2 regions of the Pseudomonas sp. AC239 genome follow, and region 2 is predicted to be linked to the other one. Evidence: predicted binding sites of a transcription regulator. Region 2 holds the regulator's gene; the other holds the start of a gene.

Region 1 (9,572 bases), 2.6 Mb from region 2:
CGGCGCCTACGAGACGTTCAACGGCTCGCTGTGGTCCAAAGGCATCCTGCCGCTGGATTCGCAACAGATCCTGATCGAACAGCGTGGCGAGAAGTACATCGACGTCGACCTGAAGGAAACCCTCGACTGGGCACCGGTTCGCGCCCGTGTACAGAAAGGCATCCGTAACTCGAACATCATGGCCATCGCACCGACCGCGACCATCGCCAACATCACTGGCGTTTCGCAGTCGATCGAACCCACCTACCAGAACCTGTACGTGAAATCGAACCTGTCGGGCGAATTCACCGTGATCAACCCTTACCTGGTTCGCGATCTGAAAGCTCGCGGTCTGTGGGACTCGGTCATGATCAACGACCTGAAGTACTACGACGGTTCGGTGCAACAGATCGAGCGCATCCCGCAAGAGCTCAAAGAACTCTACGCGACCGCGTTCGAAGTGGACACCAAGTGGATCGTTGACGCCGCCAGCCGTCGTCAGAAGTGGATCGACCAGGCCCAGTCGCTGAACCTGTACATCGCCGGCGCATCGGGCAAGAAGCTCGACGTGACCTACCGCATGGCCTGGTACCGTGGCCTGAAAACCACTTACTACCTCCGTGCCTTGGCCGCGACCAGCACCGAGAAGTCGACCATCAACACCGGCAAGCTGAACGCTGTTTCCAGTGGCGGCAACCACGGCGACGATTCGGTCCTGGCCGCTCCGGCAGGTCCGGCACCCGTGCCAAAGGCCTGCGCGATTGACGAGCCGGATTGCGAAGCTTGCCAATAAGCTGAGCTGAGATCAGGCGTTGCGAGACGCCTGGAATCTCAAGGCAAACAAAACCCCCGACAGACTTCTGGTTTGTCGGGGGTTTTGTTTTTGGAGGCCTTGGCGGCCTTTGGGCCGACCGGGCTCTTGAGGTTTTGGGTGTATATCCGTTGCTGCGGGTGTTGCCGCTGGCGGTTTCGCTCTTACAGCGAGTCACCTTTTTCAGACGCCAAAAAGGTAACCCAAAAGGCTTTGCCCCGGCGTACGGCCCGCTCGCTAAAGCTCGGGGTACCTTCGTTACGGGACCGATCCGGGCGCAGCGGCTACGGTTTGCTTCGCTGCACCTCCTTCCGCTGTGTACGACTGCGTCGTACGGTCGCTGCGCTCCCACACCCGGATCGATCCCATAACGAAGCCTGCCGAAGGGGCAAAAGATCAAGAGCCGGATCAAAGCCAAAACAAAAGCAAAACCAAAAGCAAAACCAAAAGAAAAAGCAAAAGCAAAAGCCAGATCAAAAGATCGCAGCCTTCGGCAGCTCCTACAGTTGGATCGAGTGTTACCTCAAGACCAGGTCGGCTGTCGGGCCGCCTTCGCGAGCAGGCTCGCTCCCACAAAAGCAAAAGCAAAGCAGCGCAGCTGCCCGCGGCGAAGCCGCCCCATTCAACAATGAGCGCAAGCTCGAGTGCTTTTGATCCACCGGCGACGTCGGAAGGCTGAGTGGAGGGATTGATCCGGGCGTGGGAGCGCAGCGACCGTCTGGCGCAGCCAGACACAGCGCAAGGAGGCGCAGCGAAGCAAACCGTAGCCGCTGCGCCCGGATCGATCCCGCAGCGAAGGAACCCGAGCCTGCGAGGGCCGAACGTAGGAGCAAGCGTTTTTTGCTTACTTTTTTTGGCGCTTGTAAAAAAGTAAGTCGCCGTCAGGCGAAACCGTCAGCAGTCGCTACCGCAGCAACGGATATTCACCCAAATCACCCAAAGCCTGGCCGGCCCAGAGGCCGCCAAGACCAAAAAAAAGCCCCTCAAAACGAGGGGCCCAAAAAACCAGCTCAGAAACCCGAATCAGGTCATCTGAATAATGGTCTGCATAATCGTGCTCTGCGTCGAAATGGTCTTGGCGTTCGCCTGATAGTTGCTCTGGCCTTTGATCAGATCAACCAGCTCATTGGTCAGGTTAACGTTCGATTCTTCCAGCGAGTTGGACACCACCGAACCCAGCGTACCGGTCTCAGGCGCATCGTAGCCCGGAATACCCGAAGCAAACGTCTCTTTCCAGCTGGTGCCACCGATCGCCTGCAGGCCCTGTTCGTTGGTGAAGCTCGCCAGTGCAACCTGTCCGATGGCCTTGCTCTGGTTGTTGCTGAAGTTGGCGAACAAGGTACCGGTACCGTCGATGGTCAGGTTGGTGATCTGGCCAGTCGCGTAACCATCCTGAGTAGGAATCGTGCGCGAGGTGTCGGCGTTGTACTGAGTGGTCTTGGCCATCGAGATGGTCACACCCGCCGGGTTTGCCGCCGCGCCGTTAGCCTTCCAGACACCATCGGTCACAGTGCCTGGCACCCAGCCCTTGAGTGTCAGGTCGCTGCTGATGATGGCCGGGCCACCCAGCGGATCTGGCGTGCTGACCTGGGTCAGCTTGCCGGTCGCGTCAAAGGACAGCGTCGAGGCCACAGGCGCGGTGGTCTTCGGATCGCTGCCGGTCGCATCCGGGTTACGACCGTCCACCAGGGTGTAGACCTTCCAGGTGTTGGCGCCGGTTTTCACCATGTATTGATCCATGGTGTGCTGGTTGCCCTGGCTGTCATAGATCGGGGTGCTGAACGACTTGGTGTAGGTCGCAGTGTTGGTAGGGTCGAATTTGCCTGCCGCGACCGTATCGTCGATCACCGCAGCGGTCGAGTTCAGATTAATGGTCGAAGCCACCGCCGAAGTCGACTTCGGGGCCAGGTTCGAGGTATCGATCTTGAGGTCGGTCAAGACGCCGTTAATAATCTTGCCGTTGGCATCCACACCGTAGCCCTGCAAACGCGAGGTGTAGTCGGTGTTGGTGATGTAGCCGGCGTTATCGACCTTGAACGTACCGGCACGGGTGTAAGACACCGAGCCGTTGTTGTTCATGGTGAAAAAGCCAGAGCCGTTAATGCCCATATCCAGCACGTTGCCAGTGTTGTTGATGTCACCCTGGGTGAACTGCTGGGACACGTTGGCCAGGCGTACGCCGTTACCGATCACTTTGCTGCCGCTGCCCAGACGAGTCGCCGAATAGACGTCTTCGAATTCTGCGCGCGAGGATTTGAACCCGGCGGTGGCGACGTTGGCGATGTTGTTGCCGGTCACGTCGAGTTGTTTGTTGGCGGCATAGAGACCGCTAAGGCCGATGTTAAAAGACATGTTCCACTCCTTCGTGCCGGGTTAGTCGGCTCTATATACCAATGGTTTGTACTTTGGACAGGGCGACAGTGCCCTTGCCGGCCAGGTTGAGCATCAGCTCGCCACCGGTCTGGCTGATCGTCACGCTGTTGACGGTTGCTGGCAGGTAGGTCGCCAGGTCGGTCGCCGCGCCGTTGATCGGTGCGCTGGCCTTGAACGTGTAAGTACCGACCGGAACCACGGTGCCGGCGGTGTCCTTGCCGTCCCACGTGAAACTGGCAGCACCCGCAGCGCGGCTGCCCAGGTCGATGGTGCGCACGGTCTTGCCGTCCTTGTCGGTGATGGTCACGGTGCCGCCGGCAATCGACGAAGGCACGGAGACCGAACCGGTCAGGCCTTTGCTCGGGTCATCGAGCTGCGCGGTGTTGGTCTGCACGATCACGTTGCGACCGACCAGCGACGAGGCTTGCAGCGCCTGCGACGAGTTGTAGTTGCCGGCAAGGCCACTGACTGTGGAGTTCAGCGTGGTGATGCCTTCAAGGCTGCTGAACTGCGCCAGTTGCGCCACGAAAGCGCTGTTGTCCTGCGGGTCGAGCGGGTTCTGGTTTTTCAGCTGGGTGACCAGCAATTGCAGGAACGCATCCTTGCCCAGCGCCTGGCCGCCGGTGGCACTGTTGGTCGCCGAGGCGATGCCGCCCGACGTGGTGCTACTCGTCTTGGACGAGTTGGCCAGGATGTCTTTCATGCTCAGGGTGCTGGTGGTGTCCGTAACGCTCATGGCATTCGTCCCTTATTACTGACCGAGGGTCAGTACCTTCTGCATCATGGTCTTGGCGGTGTTCATCATTTCCGCGTTGGTCTGGAACGAGCGGCTGGCGGAAATCATGTCAGCCATTTCTTCCACCACGTTGACGTTCGGGTAGTAGACGTAGCCCTTGGCGTCAGCGGCCGGGTGGTTCGGCTCGTAGCGCGCCTCGAGGTTGCTCTGGTCTTCGACAACGCCGAGCACCTGCACACCCTGCCCGGCCGCGTCCTGGTTCTGGAACAACGAACTGCTGCCGCCGGCCTGGCCGCCCTGGAACATGGTGGCGAACACCGGGTGACGGGCGCGGTAGGTCTGGTCGATGCTCGAGGAGACGGTTTCGGCGTTGGCGATGTTCGAGGCCACGGTGTTCAGACGTGTGGTCTGCGCGCTCATGCCGCTGCCGGCAATGTTGAAAACGCTGGACAGGGACATGGATTATTCTCCGCGCAGGGCTGACACCAGCCCTTTGAATTTGCTGTTGAGCAAGGTGAAGCTGGCCTGGAAACCGACGGCGTTTTCCGCGTAGTTGGACTGTTCCAGTTGAGCGTCGACGGTGTTCTGGTCGATCGAAGGCTGCATCGGCGTGCGATACATCAGCGACTCGTCGCCGTTGCCCAGACCTTCAGCCTCGATGTGACGGCTGTTGGTCATGTTCAGGGCAAAGTGGCCGCCGGTCTTGGTTTTCTCGGTCTGTGCTTCGAGCACTTTGGAGAAATCCAGATCCCGCGCCTTGTAGTTCGGGGTGTCGGCGTTGGCGATGTTGTTGGCCAGCACTTCGGCACGCTGGGCGCGGAAGCCCAATGCCTTTTCGTGAATGCCCAGCGCTTTGTCGAAGCTGATGCTCATGTCGGGAACCTTCAGGTGACCGGTTTTTCGTATCTGAGCTTTAGCAAGCGCCGTGCCAAATGAACAAAGCCCCGTATTCCGGGGCTTTGCGCCGAACAGGCTAAGCGGCAATGCCAGAAAAGCGGCAATCGATTACCGCCGGATGCCGCTTTTCTGCCGCTTGCCGTCCTTGCCAGGTCCCTGTGGGAGCGAGCCTGCTCGCGAAGGCGGCGTGTCAGGCGCCAACTGTCTTACGGACAGACCGCTATCGCGAGCAGGCTCGCTCCCACAGGGGGTTTGTGGTGTTCGTGGAAAATAATTCGGGCATAAAAAACGGGAGGCCTTTGCGGGCTTCCCGTTTTTTGTATCAGCGCAAACCGCTTATTTCGCCTTGTAGATAATCCCCGGGCTGCACTGAACCATCTGGTAATGATCCGGCAATCCGTTCAGCGCCTCGGACGCGCCAAGGAACAGATACCCGCCCGGCTTCAACGTGCTGTGAATGCGCAAAAGGATGTCTTTCTTCACTTCGGCAGAGAAGTAGATCAGCACGTTGCGGCAGAACACGATGTCGAACTTGCCCAGCGCTGCGTAGCTGTCGAGCAGGTTGAAGGAGCGGAATTCCACCCGGCTCTTGATCGGCGCCTTGACCACCCAGCGCCCCGGCCCTTTCGGGTCGAAGTAGCGTTGCAGGCGTTCCGGCGACAGGCCGCGACCGATCGCCAAGCTGTCGTATTCACCGGTCTTGCAGTTGTTGAGCATCAGGCCCGACAGATCAGTAGCAACGATCTGCACGCCCATCTTCAACTGGCCCAGGTTGCTGCGCTCGAACTCGTCGATCGACATCGACAGCGAGTACGGTTCCTGCCCCGACGAGCAGGCCGCCGACCAGATCCGCAGACGCTGGTTGGGGCTGGCCTTGATCGCTTCCGGCAGTACCTTGTTCTTCAAGACTTCAAACGGATAGGTGTCGCGAAACCACAGGGTTTCGTTGGTCGTCATGGCATCGACCACCTGCTCGCGCAAACCGCTGCGCGGCTGGGTCTGGATGCGCTGTACCAGCTCACCCAGGGACTTGATGCCTTGCTGCTCCATCAGTTTGTTGAGACGGCTCGAGACCAGATACTGCTTGTTTTCACCGAGCAGAATGCCACAGGCTTTTTCCAGGAAGACCCGGAACTGTTCGAAATCCAAATTACCCGTAGACAATGATGCCGCCTCTTAAATCGTGTTGAACGCCAAGGGCAAAACGCCCCTAGCTGATATCTGCTGCTTTGATCCGGTCGACTACCCGGGATGCGAGGTCATCAGGACGGAATTTGGCCAGAAAGTCATCAGCACCGACTTTCTTCACCATCGCCTGATTGAATACCCCCGACAACGAAGTATGCAGGATGATATGGAGCTTTTGCATGCGTGCGTCGCCGCGGATTTCCGCCGTCAGGGTGTACCCGTCCATCTCCGGCATCTCGATGTCGGAAATCATCATCAGGAACTCTTCTTCCGGCTTCTTGCCCTCGTCGACCAGCTTGCGCAGGTAATCAAGCGCCTGCTTGCCGTCGTTCAGCGCCACCACTTCGACACCGATGGTCTGCAGACAACGCGTGACCTGCTTGCGCGCCACCGACGAGTCATCGACCGTCAGCACCCGCAGCGACAATGCCTTGGTCTGCGTCTCGACATCGACCACGCCCACCGAAATCGCTTCCGGCGTCGGCGCCACTTCGGCCAGCACCTTCTCGACGTCGATGATTTCGACCAGCTGGTTGTCGACCCGGGTCACAGCGGTCAGGTAGTGATCGCGGCCGGTACCCTTGGGCGGCGGATGGATCTCTTCCCAGTTCATGTTGACGATGCGCTCCACCGAGCGGACCAGGAAACCCTGGGTCTTGGTGTTGTACTCCGTGATGATCACGAACGGGCTGTTCTTGTCTTTCAACGCACCGGAGCCCGTTGCCATTGCCAGATCCAGGATCGGAATGGTCGCTCCCCGTATATTCGCTACCCCGCACACGACAGGACTGGATTTGGGCATCAAGGTCAGGGACGGGCATTGCAACACTTCCCGTACCTTGAACACGTTGATCCCGTAGAGCTGCGGCCCGTCGAGACGGAACAACAGCAGCTCGAGGCGATTCTGCCCTACCAGTTGCGTGCGCTGGTTCACCGAATCCATTACACCAGCCATGCCCAGACTCCTACATCAACGCCAAGTGTTGTTGCGACGCACATTCATTGCTAAACGGCACGGCGCTTGCTTTTTAACTCGTATGAACGCTCAAACGACATTTTCCCGACGCCTGACATCTACCCTTCGCAAAGGGCTTTGCGCGGTGTCCGCCGTTTGCTGCTTGCTTGCTGGCAGTCCTGCCCATGCAGATGCGGTTACCTTGCCTGATATGCTTATCGGCGTGACTCAGGGCTTTCTTGAATTCACCGTAGAAGACTATTTGGCTTCCAGTCAAACCGAAGGCCGCTACGAAATCGAAGTCAACCAGCTCGACCCGCGCATGCGCATGCCGATGTGCGACAAGGAATTGACAGCCACGCTGGAGAGCCCGGCGCGCCCGCTGGGGCGCGTTACGGTGAAGGTCCGCTGCGAAGGCAGTTCGCCCTGGACAGTGTTCGTGCCCGCTCAAGTCCGCCTGTTTCGCGAGATCGTGACTACCACTCGTCCGCTGAAACGCGCCGGTATCATCGAGCCGCAGGACGTGACGTTGCGCGAGCGCGATGTCAGCACGATCAATCAGGGTTTCCTCACCTCCGTCGACGAAGCGATCGGGCAGAAATTGACCCGACCAACGGTAGCCGATCAGGTCATCACGCAGGTGCATCTGGAGCAGGCCGAAGTCGTGCGCAAGGGTGACCAGGTGGTGATCACAGCGCGCAGCGGCACCCTCGCCGTACGCATGCCGGGGGAAGCACTCTCCAATGGCGGCATGAAAGAACAGATTCGCGTAAAAAACCTTAATTCTCAAAGAGTTATCAAGGCGCAGGTGATTGCGCCGGGACAGGTCGAAGTGGCCATGTAAAAGCCTCGCGGAGAAAACTGGCGCCGATCCCGTCGCTTCCCTAAACTGTGCCGCAGCAGGTCTCGCAGCGGCGCATGCAAGCTTATGGTTGATTGGGCCTAAAGTTTTTCAGGGGATAGCCGAAAACATGGCAAGCGTCCAAATTCCCAGAGGTTTTTTATCATGGTTATCGATTTCAACCGATTGAACAGTTCCTCGTCACTAACCGGCAGCACACGTACCAGCAACGCCAAGGAAAGCGCTGAAAACAGCCCCTCCGCGCCGCTGAATACCCAGGCCGAACAGGCCAATGTCGCCAAAAGCGGGGAGTCGGTACACCTCAGCAATGAGGCTCAACAGTTGCAGAAGGTCACTGACAAGCTGCGCGATCAGCCTGCTGTCGACAAAGCCCGAGTGGCCGAGTTGAAAGCCGCGATTGCCGATGGCAGCTATAAAGTCGACAGCAACCGTGTAGCCAGCAAACTGCTCAACTTCGAAGCCCAGCGCTAGGCTTTTGCCGGCGCCAGGCTTTTGGACGCTTAAACCCCAAGGCCAGCCATGCACGACACTAACTTATTGCAACTGATCAACGACGACTTTGCTCCAGCGCAACAATTGCTGGAGTTATTGCAAACCGAATCCCTCGCTTTGCATGGTCGCGACATGCCGTTGCTGGAAGAAATTCTGGCGACCAAGCAAGCGTTGATCATTCTGCTCGAGCAGCATGGCCGCAAGCGCAGCGAAATCCTCGCCAGCCTCAACCTGCCGACCGATCGCACAGGTCTTGAGCAACTGGCCAGCCAGTCGAGCATTGGCGACCAGTTGCTGACCCAGGGCGATGCCCTGACCGCGCTGATCGCCCAATGCCAGGCAGCCAACATCAAGAACGGCCAGTCGATCCAGATCCAGCAGGCGACTACGGCCAACCAGCTGAAGATCCTCACCGGCGGTGAGCCGCCAGCGCTGTACGACGCCAGCGGCACCTTTGCCAAACCGGTCAAGCCGCGAACGCTCAGCCAGGCATGAGCCATTCGCTGGCCCTGCACTATCCACTTGCGCAACATGCTGGCAAAATACTGGCCAGTCGTAGTCTTATTTTGTCTGGAGATTGAAGAACCGTGTCCAACACCCTAAGCGCGGATGATGCTCCGCAGCCTCCGAAGGTGCTCACCACGCCACTGGAAATCTCCAGCAACCTGCGCCAGCTGCAAGACAGCCACGATCCGCTGATCATCACCTTCCATGAACGCAGCCAGCGTTTTCAGAGTTACCTGATCAAGGTCGACCGCGAAACCGCGACGATCGCGCTGGACGAAATGATCCCGCGCGATGGCGAGCGTTTCCTCCAGGCTGGCGAGCCGTTCAAGGTTGAAGGCTTTCACGACGGCGTGCGCATCGCCTGGGAATGCAACGGCACGCTGAACATCGAAGAATCCGACGGTGACCGTTTCTACACCGGCGACCTGCCGAGCGAAGTGGTCTATCACCAGCGCCGCAACGCTTTCCGCGCTGCGTTGAAGCTCACAGATCTGGTCAGCGTTGAACTGGGCGGCGAAAAGCTCAAGGTTCCTCTGCAGGGCAAGCTGCTGGATATTTCTGCGACCGGTTGCAAGTTCCGCTTCGAAGGCGACATCACTGATCGCCTGCAACTGGGCCAGGTCTACGATCGCCTGATCGCCCCGCCGCTGTTCGGCAACCAGCCAACATCCGTCGAACTGCGCTATCTGCATTTCGAAGAAAAACTCAACATCACCTTCGCCGGGCTGCGCTTCCACAACATCAGTGGCCAGGCTGCGCGCAACGTCGAGCG
Region 2 (9,572 bases):
AAATGATTCAACCAGAAACGCCGTGCCGGGCTCAGGCTGATTCAACAGACGCAACTTCAGGGTATCGCGCAGTTGATACAGATTCAGGCTGGTGGTGTTGATTTTCAGGTCAGCCAGATCGGCGATCGGGCCGAGCAGGGCGGTTTCATCGTGAATCGCCTCGGCCAGCGAGCGATTGGCGTTGCTCAGCGGGTGACGACGACGGGTCTCGGAAAAACGCTTGAGCAGGGTTTCTTCATCGGCGTCCAGGTACAGCACATCGCACTTGATATGCTTGGCACGCACGTCTTCGAGCAACTCAGGGAAGCGTGACAGATGGCTGGGCAGGTTGCGCGCATCGATCGACACGGCGACCAGCGGCTGCGCCAGTTCCGTGTGAATCAGCGCCCGCTCGGCCAGTTCCGGCAGCAAACCGGCCGGCAGATTGTCGATGCAGTAGTAGCCGTTGTCCTCAAGGACATTCAGGGCGGTACTTTTGCCCGAGCCCGAACGGCCACTGACGATGATCAAGCGCATGATTAGTGCCCGTTCTGCTCGTCCAGCACAACCTGGTACAAGGCTTCGTTGCTCGCGGCGCTGCGCAGTTTTTCGCGCACTTCCTTGCGGTCGAGCATGCTGGCGATCTGGCGCAGCAACTCCAGATGCGCATCAGTCGCGGCCTCCGGGACCAGCAGCACGAAGAGCAGGTCGACCGGGGCGCCGTCGATGGCGTCGAAATCGATCGGGGCTTCCAGGTGCAGCAGGGCGCTGACTGGCGCCGTGCAGCCCTTGAGGCGGCAATGGGGAATGGCGATGCCGTTGCCGAAACCGGTGGAACCGAGTTTTTCACGGGCGATCAGCGCCTCGAAGACATCCTGCATCGCCAGATCCGGCACTTCGCGGTGGATCAGGTTGGCAATCTGTTCGAGGGCTTTTTTCTTGCTGCCGCCCGGCGCGTTCACTTGGGAACGGCCGGGGGTCAGGATGGTTTCAAGTCGGATCATGGGATAGGGGTGTTAACGACCGGTTGCGCCCTGGAGGAGGCTCTGGGTCTTTTCCTTATGCTTTTTGAGTTGGCGATCCAGCTTGTCGGTGAGTGAGTCGATCGCAGCGTACATGTCAGTATCTTCTGCGTTGGCGACCACTTCGCTGCCGGGGATATGCAAGGTGGCTTCGATCTTCTGCTTCAGCTTTTCGACGCACATCGTGACTTGCACGTTGGTGATCTTGTCGAAATGTCGCTCCAGTCGTTGGAGTTTTTCCTCGATGTAGGAACGCAGAGGTTGGGTCACTTCCAGTTGGTGTCCACTGATGTTGACTTGCATACAGCTTCTCCTTCGTTGCCAGTGCATAAAGCGGCAGGCCGAAAAGCCTGCCACTGGAACGCTGTAACGTGGCTTACATCAACCGCTTGCGTTCGCTCGAAGGCGCGATTCCGAGGGATTCGCGGTACTTGGCGACGGTGCGGCGAGCCACCTGAATGCCTTGTGCCTCCAGTAAACCAGCGATCTTGCTGTCACTCAACGGCTTTTTCTGATTTTCCGCGGCGACCAGTTTCTTGATGATCGCGCGGATCGCTGTGGACGAGCATTCGCCGCCTTCGGAGGTGCTGACGTGGCTGGAGAAAAAGTATTTCAGCTCATAAATACCGCGCGGGGTATGCATGAATTTTTGCGTGGTTACCCGGGAAATCGTTGATTCGTGCATGCCGACCGCTTCGGCGATGTCATGCAATACCAGCGGCTTCATCGCTTCGTCGCCGTATTCGAGGAAGCCGCGCTGATGTTCGACGATCTGCGTGGCCACTTTCATCAGGGTTTCGTTACGGCTTTGCAGGCTCTTGATGAACCAGCGGGCTTCCTGCAACTGATTGCGCATGAAAGTGTTGTCGGCGCTGGTGTCGGCACGCTTCACAAACCCGGCGTACTGGGCGTTGACGCGCAGACGTGGCACCGATTCCTGGTTCAGCTCGACCAGCCAGCGCTCGTTGTCCTTGCGCACGATCACATCGGGAATAACGTATTCGGCTTCGGTCGATTCGATCTGTGAGCCCGGACGCGGATTGAGGCTCTGCACCAGCTCGATGACCTGGCGCAACTCGTCTTCCTTGAGCTTCATGCGGCGCATCAACTGGCTGTAATCGCGGCTGCCGAGCAAGTCGATGTAATCGGTAACCAGACGCTTGGCTTCGCTCAGCCACGGCGTCTTGGCTGGCAGTTGGCGCAGTTGCAGAAGCAGGCATTCGCCGAGGTTGCGTGCGCCGATCCCGGCGGGTTCGAATTGCTGGATGCGATGCAGGACGGCTTCGATTTCATCGAGCTCGATGTCCAGTTCCGGATCGAATGCTTCGAGAATCTCTTCGAGCGTTTCGTCCAGGTAGCCCTGATTGTTGATGCAGTCGATCAGGGTCACGGCGATCAGGCGATCGGTGTCGGACATCGGTGCCAGGTTCAGTTGCCAGAGCAGATGGCTCTGCAGACTCTCCCCGGCGGACGTGCGGGTGGTGAAATCCCATTCGTCGTCATCGCTGCTGGGCAGGCTGCTGGCGCTGGTCTGGTAGACGTCTTCCCAGGCGGTATCCACCGGCAATTCGTTGGGGATGCGCTCGTTCCACTCGCCATCCTCGAGGTTGTCCACCGTTGGGGCGGTTTCCTGATAGGAGGGTTCCTGAATCTCGGCGGGCTTCTGTTCGGCGTTGTCGGCCAGAGGATCGGCGTTGTCGAAGTCGTCGCCTTCTTCCTGGCGCTCGAGCATCGGATTGGATTCCAGAGCCTCCTGGATCTCCTGTTGCAGGTCCAGGGTCGACAATTGGAGCAGACGGATGGCCTGTTGCAGCTGCGGCGTCATCGTCAGCTGCTGGCCCATTCTCAAGACTAGCGATGGTTTCATGGCAGGGGCTTAACACCTTATTCGCCGGCGCTTTGCGCCATCCACTACAGGGCGCCGAAGCGCCAAACTTAAGCAAATTATATGCCTGAAACTGAAGTGTTTGCCTAGAGCGCTGTAACAATTAAAGCGGATAAATGCGCCTTGAATCGATACAGCGCTGTCGCGCTTACAGGCGGAACTCGTGACCCAGATACACTTCCTTGACCAGATCGTTGGCCAGGATGGTCTCGGCATCGCCTTCAGCGATCAATTGACCGTCGTTGACGATGTAAGCGGTTTCGCAGATATCCAGTGTCTCGCGGACGTTGTGGTCGGTGATCAGCACACCGATGCCCTTGGCCTTGAGGTGGTGAATGATCTGCTTGATGTCGCCCACCGAGATCGGGTCGACACCGGCGAACGGTTCGTCGAGCAGGATGAATTTCGGCGCAGTCGCCAACGCACGAGCGATTTCCACCCGGCGACGCTCACCACCGGAAAGGCTCATGCCAAGGTTGTCGCGGATGTGGCTGATGTGGAATTCCTGCAGCAGGCTTTCCAGCTCCTTGCGACGACCGGCCTTGTCCAGCTCCGGACGCGTCTCAAGAATCGCCATGATGTTGTCGGCAACCGACAGTTTGCGGAAGATCGACGCTTCTTGCGGCAAATAGCCGATACCGGCCTTGGCGCGGCCGTGCATTGGCTGGTGGCTGACGTCCAGGTCATCGATCAGCACACGGCCCTGATCCGCCTGCACCAGGCCGACGATCATGTAGAAGCACGTGGTCTTGCCGGCGCCGTTCGGGCCGAGCAAGCCGACGATCTGCCCGCTGTCGATCGACAGGCTGACGTCACGCACGACCTGGCGGCTTTTATAGGCCTTGGCCAGGTGCTGAGCTTTCAGAGTTGCCATTACTGGGATTTCTCTTCGGTTTTCTTCTTCGGCTGGATCACCATGTCGATGCGCGGACGCGATTCGGTGACCTTGCTGCCCGTGGCGCGACCGGCGCTGGCCAGTTTCTTCACGGTGTCGTAGACGATTTTTTCGCCTTGGGTGACGTTGTTATCCTTGTCGATAACCTTGGCCTTGTCGATCAGCACCACCCGGTTCTGCTGGGCGTGGTATTGAATCGTCACGCCGTAGCCCTTGACCGGATTGGCGTCGCCCTGGGTCTGCAGCTGCTCGAAGTAAGCCAGGTTGCCCACCGAGGTCACCACGTCGATGTCGCCATTGGGCGCGCGCGTCATGGTCACGGTGTTGCCTTTAACGATCATCGAACCCTGGGTAATGATCACGTCACCTTTATAGGTGGCGATGCCATTCTTGTCGTCCAGTTGGGCGTCGTCGGCCTGAATGCGGATAGGCTGCTGCTGATCGTTCGGCAGGGACCAGGCGCTCGCGCTTCCCAGTGCTGCGCCCAGACTGAGCAAAATAGGGAGGGTTTTAACGAGCCTCATACTGTCCTCTTACGTTCGATTGCAGGTGTATCCTGCTGTCCTTCAGGTACGCTTTCATTCCGACGCCAGTCGATACGCCACCAGCGCCCTCGATTCTAACGGGTTGCGCAGTCTGCGCATATTCCTGCTGCGGGAACACGGTCATGCGCGTGCTGGTGATCAGGGTGCCGCGCTTTTTCTCATCGGTGCGCTGCACGCGGACCGAATCGATCAATTCCACTTCGGTACCGCCCGAGTTCACTTCGCCGCGTTCGCTGGTCACGTGCCAGGGGAAGTCGGTGCCGCGATACATGTTCAAGTCAGGCTTGGTCACCAGGGTGACATCGGTCGCCTTGACGTGCTCGGCCTTGTCGGAGGTCATTTCGTACTGCACCTTGCCGTCGGGCAGATACTGAATGGTGTGCGTGTTGGTCGCGTACCAGTCGATCGGATTCTCGGCAGCCGAAACCGGTGGCTTGTCGAGGAAGCGTTCAGGGCTGATGTTCCAATAGCCGACCGCAGCGAAAATCGCCGCGATGCAGCCGAACAGCAGGAAGTTGCGAAACTTTTTGCTAAACATGGTCAGGCTCACAGGTACGCGGCGTTGGCCGCTTCGAGGCGGCCCTGGGCGCGCAGGATCAATTCGCAGAATTCGCGGGCGGCACCTTCGCCGCCACGGGCGCGGGTAACGCCGTGGGCGTGTTCGCGGACGAAATCGGCAGCGTTGGCCACCGCCATGCCCAGCCCTACACGGCGGATCACCGGCAAGTCTGGCAGATCGTCACCGAGGTAGGCGACTTCTTCATAGCTTAGGCCCAGTTGTGCGAGCAGGCCGTCGAGCACCACCAGTTTGTCTTCACGCCCCTGAAACAGGTGCGGGATGCCGAGGTTTTTCGCGCGACGCTCGACCACTGGAGTCTTGCGACCACTGATGATCGCGGTTTGTACGCCGGCATTCATTAGCATCTTGATGCCCTGGCCGTCGAGGGTGTTGAAGGTCTTGAACTCGCTGCCGTCTTCAAGAAAGTACAGGCGGCCGTCGGTGAGCACACCGTCGACATCGAAAACTGCCAGTTTGATCGCTTTGCCGCGTTGCAGCAGATCGTTGCTCATTACATGACTCCTGCGCGCAGCAGATCGGAGAGGTTGAAGGCGCCGATCGGGCGATCCTCCTCGTCGACGACTACCAGGGCGTTGATTCGATGGTCTTCCATGATTTTCAGGGCTTCGGCGGCGAGCATGTCGGGCCGGGCGGTCTTGCCGTGGGCGGTCATCACCTGGTCGATGGTGGCGCTGCGGATGTCGATGGCGCGATCCAGGGTGCGGCGCAAATCACCGTCAGTGAAGATCCCGGCGAGCTTGCCGTCGGCTTCAAGGATAGCGGTCATGCCCAGGCCTTTGCGGGTCATTTCCATCAGTGCGTCCTTGAGCAGGGTGCCGCGTTGTACCTGCGGCAGCTCTTGCCCGGCGTGCATGACGTTTTCCACTTTCAGCAGCAGGCGACGGCCAAGGGCGCCGCCCGGATGCGAGAACGCGAAATCTTCAGCAGTGAAACCACGAGCTTCCAGCAGCGCCACGGCCAGGGCATCGCCCATGACCAGCGCTGCAGTAGTAGAAGAAGTCGGTGCCAGATTCAACGGGCAGGCTTCGTGCTCGACATGCACATTGAGATTGACCTCGGCAGCCTTCGCCAAGGGCGACTGCGGGTTGCCGGTGACGCTGATCAGTTGAATGCCCAAGCGCTTGATCAGCGGCAGCAGCGTCACGATTTCATTGGTCGAACCAGAGTTCGACAGGGCCAGAATCACGTCGTCGCGGGTAATCATGCCCATGTCGCCATGGCTGGCTTCGGCCGGATGCACGAAAAACGCCGGAGTGCCGGTGCTGGCCAGGGTGGCGGCGATCTTGTTGCCGATGTGCCCGGATTTGCCCATGCCGACCACGACCACACGGCCCTTGCTGGCCAGAATCATCTCGCAAGCGCGTACGAAATCGGCGTCGATATGGGCCATCAAGCCTTGGACGGCTTCCACTTCGAGGCGGATGGTGCGTTGTGCCGATTGAATCAGGTCGCGGGTTTTGCTCATGTCAGAATCGTATGGGCCGATGAAAAGGCGGCGATTATAGCGGTTATGTGGCAAAGCCTCACGCAAGTTCGACGTGCTTTGTCATTACTGGTTACCAAAACCCTCTGAAACTCGCTCAGGCCCTCTTCAGTCGGCGATCTTGGCCGGGTTCTCGCTTGGGCGCTCAGCCTTTGCAGTGATATAGTTCGCCGCCAGTTCGGCCTGCCCGGGATGCAGGTGTTTCCGAGGAAAGTCTGGCATCCCAGTGAGAGGCTGCATCGCAAGGAGTTTAGATGAGTGCCGATAACGCCTACGCGGTCGAGTTGAAGGGAGTCTCCTTCAAGCGCGGTGCGCGGAGCATTTTCAATAACGTCGATATCCGCATCCCGCGCGGCAAGGTCACCGGCATCATGGGGCCTTCCGGCTGCGGCAAGACCACGCTGTTGCGCCTGATGGGCGCGCAGTTGCGGCCGTCCAGCGGCGAAGTCTGGGTCAACGGGCAGAACCTGCCGAAGCTGTCGCGCAGTGATCTGTTCGATGCGCGCAAGCACATGGGCGTGCTGTTTCAGAGCGGTGCGCTGTTCACCGACCTCGATGTGTTCGAGAACGTGGCCTTTCCGCTGCGGGTGCACACCCAGCTGCCGGAAGACATGATCCGCGACATCGTCCTGCTCAAACTGCAGGCCGTGGGGCTGCGTGGCGCCATCGAGCTGATGCCGGACGAACTGTCCGGCGGCATGAAGCGCCGCGTGGCGCTGGCCCGGGCGATAGCCCTCGATCCGCAGATTCTCATGTACGACGAGCCCTTCGTGGGCCAGGACCCGATCGCCATGGGGGTGCTGGTGCGCCTGATCCGTCTGCTCAACGATGCGTTGGGCATTACCAGTATCGTGGTGTCTCACGATCTGGCGGAAACCGCGAGCATTGCCGACTACATCTATGTAGTGGGCGATGGTCAGGTGCTGGGGCAGGGCACGCCGGATGAGCTGATGAATTCGGATGAGCCGCGTATCCGCCAGTTCATGACCGGCGATCCCGATGGCCCGGTGCCGTATCACTTTCCAGCGACGGATTACCGCGCAGATCTTCTGGGGAAGCGCTGATGCGCAGAATTTCATTGATGGAACGCGTGCGTCGGTTCGGCGAATCGGCGATCGACGCGGTCGCGGTGTTTGGTCGAGCGACCCTGTTCCTGTTTCATGCCCTGCTGGGCCGTGGCGGTATCAGCGGTGGTTTCGGCCTGTTGATCAAGCAGCTGCATTCGGTCGGCGTCATGTCGCTGGTGATCATTGTGGTCTCGGGCATTTTCATCGGCATGGTCCTCGCGCTGCAGGGCTTCAGCATTCTTTCCAGCTATGGTTCAGAGCAGGCGGTGGGGCAGATGGTCGCCCTGACGTTGCTGCGTGAACTCGGGCCGGTGGTTACGGCATTGCTGTTTGCCGGTCGCGCCGGTTCGGCCCTGACCGCCGAGATCGGCAACATGAAATCCACCGAGCAGCTGTCCAGCCTGGAAATGATCGGTGTCGATCCGCTCAAGTACATCATCGCCCCGCGCCTGTGGGCCGGCTTCATTTCCCTGCCGGTGCTGGCGATGATCTTCAGCGTCGTCGGCATCTGGGGTGGTTCGTGGGTCGCGGTCGACTGGCTGGGTGTCTACGAAGGCTCGTACTGGGCGAACATGCAGAACAGCGTGACCTTCACCAGTGACGTGCTCAATGGCGTGATCAAAAGTGTCGTTTTCGCCTTCGTCGTGACCTGGATCGCCGTATTTCAAGGCTATGACTGTGAACCCACTTCCGAGGGAATCAGTCGTGCCACCACCAAGACCGTGGTGTTTGCCTCGCTGGCAGTGCTCGGCCTGGACTTTATTCTGACCGCTTTGATGTTTGGAGATTTCTGATGCAAAACCGCACCCTGGAAATCGGTGTCGGCCTGTTCCTGCTGGCAGGGATCCTGGCTTTGCTGCTGCTCGCCTTGCGCGTCAGTGGCCTGTCTCCGACTTCGTCTACCGATACTTACAAGCTGTATGCGTATTTCGACAATATCGCCGGTCTGACGGTCAGAGCCAAAGTGACCATGGCCGGTGTGACCATCGGTAAGGTCACTGCTATCGATCTGGATCGCGACAGCTTCACCGGTCGGGTCACGCTGCAAGTGGATAAAAAGGTCGACAACCTGCCGGTCGACTCGACAGCGTCTATCCTCACCGCGGGTCTGCTGGGCGAGAAATACATCGGTATCAGCGTCGGCGGTGAAGACACCCAGTTGAAAGACGGTGGAACCATCCATGACACGCAGTCGTCACTGGTACTGGAAGACCTGATCGGTAAATTCCTGCTCAATACCGTTAGCAAAGACGCCAAATGAGGAGCTTTTGAATGATCTCTATCTTGCGACGTGGCCTGTTGGTGTTGCTCGCGGCCCTGCCGTTGATGGCTAACGCCGCACCGGGGCAATCGGCTCATGACCTGATTCAGGACACCACGAACCGGATGCTTGCCGATTTGCAGGCCAATAAAGAAAAGTACAAGCAGGATCCGCAGGATTTCTATGCGGCGCTCAACAGCATTGTCGGGCCGGTGGTGGATGCCGAGGGCATCTCCAAGAGCATCATGACCGTGAAGTATTCGCGCAAGGCCACGCCTGAGCAGATGCAACGCTTTCAGGAAAACTTCAAGCGCGGCCTGTTCCAGTTCTACGGCAACGCGCTGCTGGAATACAACAACCAGGGCATCACGGTTGACCCTGCCAAGGACGAATCTGGCGACCGCACCAGCGTCAACATGACCGTCAAGGGCAGCAACGGCGCGATCTATCCGGTGCAGTACACCCTTGAGAAGATCGGTGGCGAGTGGAAACTGCGCAACGTGATCATCAACGGCATCAACATCGGCAAGCTGTTCCGTGATCAGTTCGCCGACGCCATGCAGCGCAATGGCAACGATCTGGACAAGACCATCGATGGCTGGGCCGGTGAAGTGGCCAAGGCCAAGCAGGAAACCGACAAAGCCGCCGCGAAGCCAGCGCAATGAGTGAGGCGGCAGTTCGCATGAGTGATGTCGACGAGCTGGTGCTCAGCGGCGTGCTGGATTACCGCACCGGGCCCGACCTGCGCAAGGAAGGGCAGGCGCTGATCAAATCGAGCAAGGCATCGGCGCTGGTCATCGATTGTTCGGCGGTGCAGAAGTCCAGCAGCGTCGGCCTGTCATTGCTGCTGTGCTT

Evidence for each region. Region 2 encodes sigma-54, which starts transcription at its own class of promoters, with help from an activator protein. Its sites were predicted from a motif close to ANTGGCATNNANNTTGCTNT; they were not measured.
Region 1: flgB (flagellar basal body rod protein FlgB) is a predicted target of sigma-54. The motif match lies at 4,813-4,832, and genes of this name have one in related genera.

The regions. Positions count from the first base shown of each region.
Region 1 covers NZ_OZ409864.1:368,993-378,564, forward strand. Annotated here, with positions in the region: gene ACZ0AZ_RS01725 (ribonucleoside-diphosphate reductase subunit alpha) at 1-772, shown strand, start outside; gene flgE (flagellar hook protein FlgE) at 1,814-3,142, opposite strand; gene flgD (flagellar hook assembly protein FlgD) at 3,174-3,899, opposite strand; gene flgC (flagellar basal body rod protein FlgC) at 3,915-4,358, opposite strand; gene flgB (flagellar basal body rod protein FlgB) at 4,362-4,772, opposite strand; gene cheR (protein-glutamate O-methyltransferase CheR) at 5,133-5,960, opposite strand; gene ACZ0AZ_RS01755 (chemotaxis protein CheV) at 6,007-6,939, opposite strand; gene flgA (flagellar basal body P-ring formation chaperone FlgA) at 7,022-7,783, shown strand; gene flgM (flagellar biosynthesis anti-sigma factor FlgM) at 7,946-8,272, shown strand; gene ACZ0AZ_RS01770 (flagella synthesis protein FlgN) at 8,321-8,788, shown strand; gene ACZ0AZ_RS01775 (flagellar brake protein) at 8,881-9,572, shown strand, end outside.
Region 2 covers NZ_OZ409864.1:2,924,528-2,934,099, forward strand. Annotated here, with positions in the region: gene rapZ (RNase adapter RapZ) at 1-516, opposite strand, end outside; gene ptsN (PTS IIA-like nitrogen regulatory protein PtsN) at 519-983, opposite strand; gene hpf (ribosome hibernation-promoting factor, HPF/YfiA family) at 996-1,304, opposite strand; gene ACZ0AZ_RS13175 (RNA polymerase factor sigma-54) at 1,378-2,868, opposite strand; gene lptB (LPS export ABC transporter ATP-binding protein) at 3,035-3,760, opposite strand; gene lptA (lipopolysaccharide transport periplasmic protein LptA) at 3,760-4,305, opposite strand; gene lptC (LPS export ABC transporter periplasmic protein LptC) at 4,292-4,864, opposite strand; gene ACZ0AZ_RS13195 (KdsC family phosphatase) at 4,873-5,397, opposite strand; gene ACZ0AZ_RS13200 (KpsF/GutQ family sugar-phosphate isomerase) at 5,397-6,371, opposite strand; gene ACZ0AZ_RS13205 (ATP-binding cassette domain-containing protein) at 6,644-7,453, shown strand; gene mlaE (lipid asymmetry maintenance ABC transporter permease subunit MlaE) at 7,453-8,250, shown strand; gene mlaD (outer membrane lipid asymmetry maintenance protein MlaD) at 8,250-8,717, shown strand; gene ACZ0AZ_RS13220 (MlaC/ttg2D family ABC transporter substrate-binding protein) at 8,729-9,382, shown strand; gene ACZ0AZ_RS13225 (STAS domain-containing protein) at 9,379-9,572, shown strand, end outside.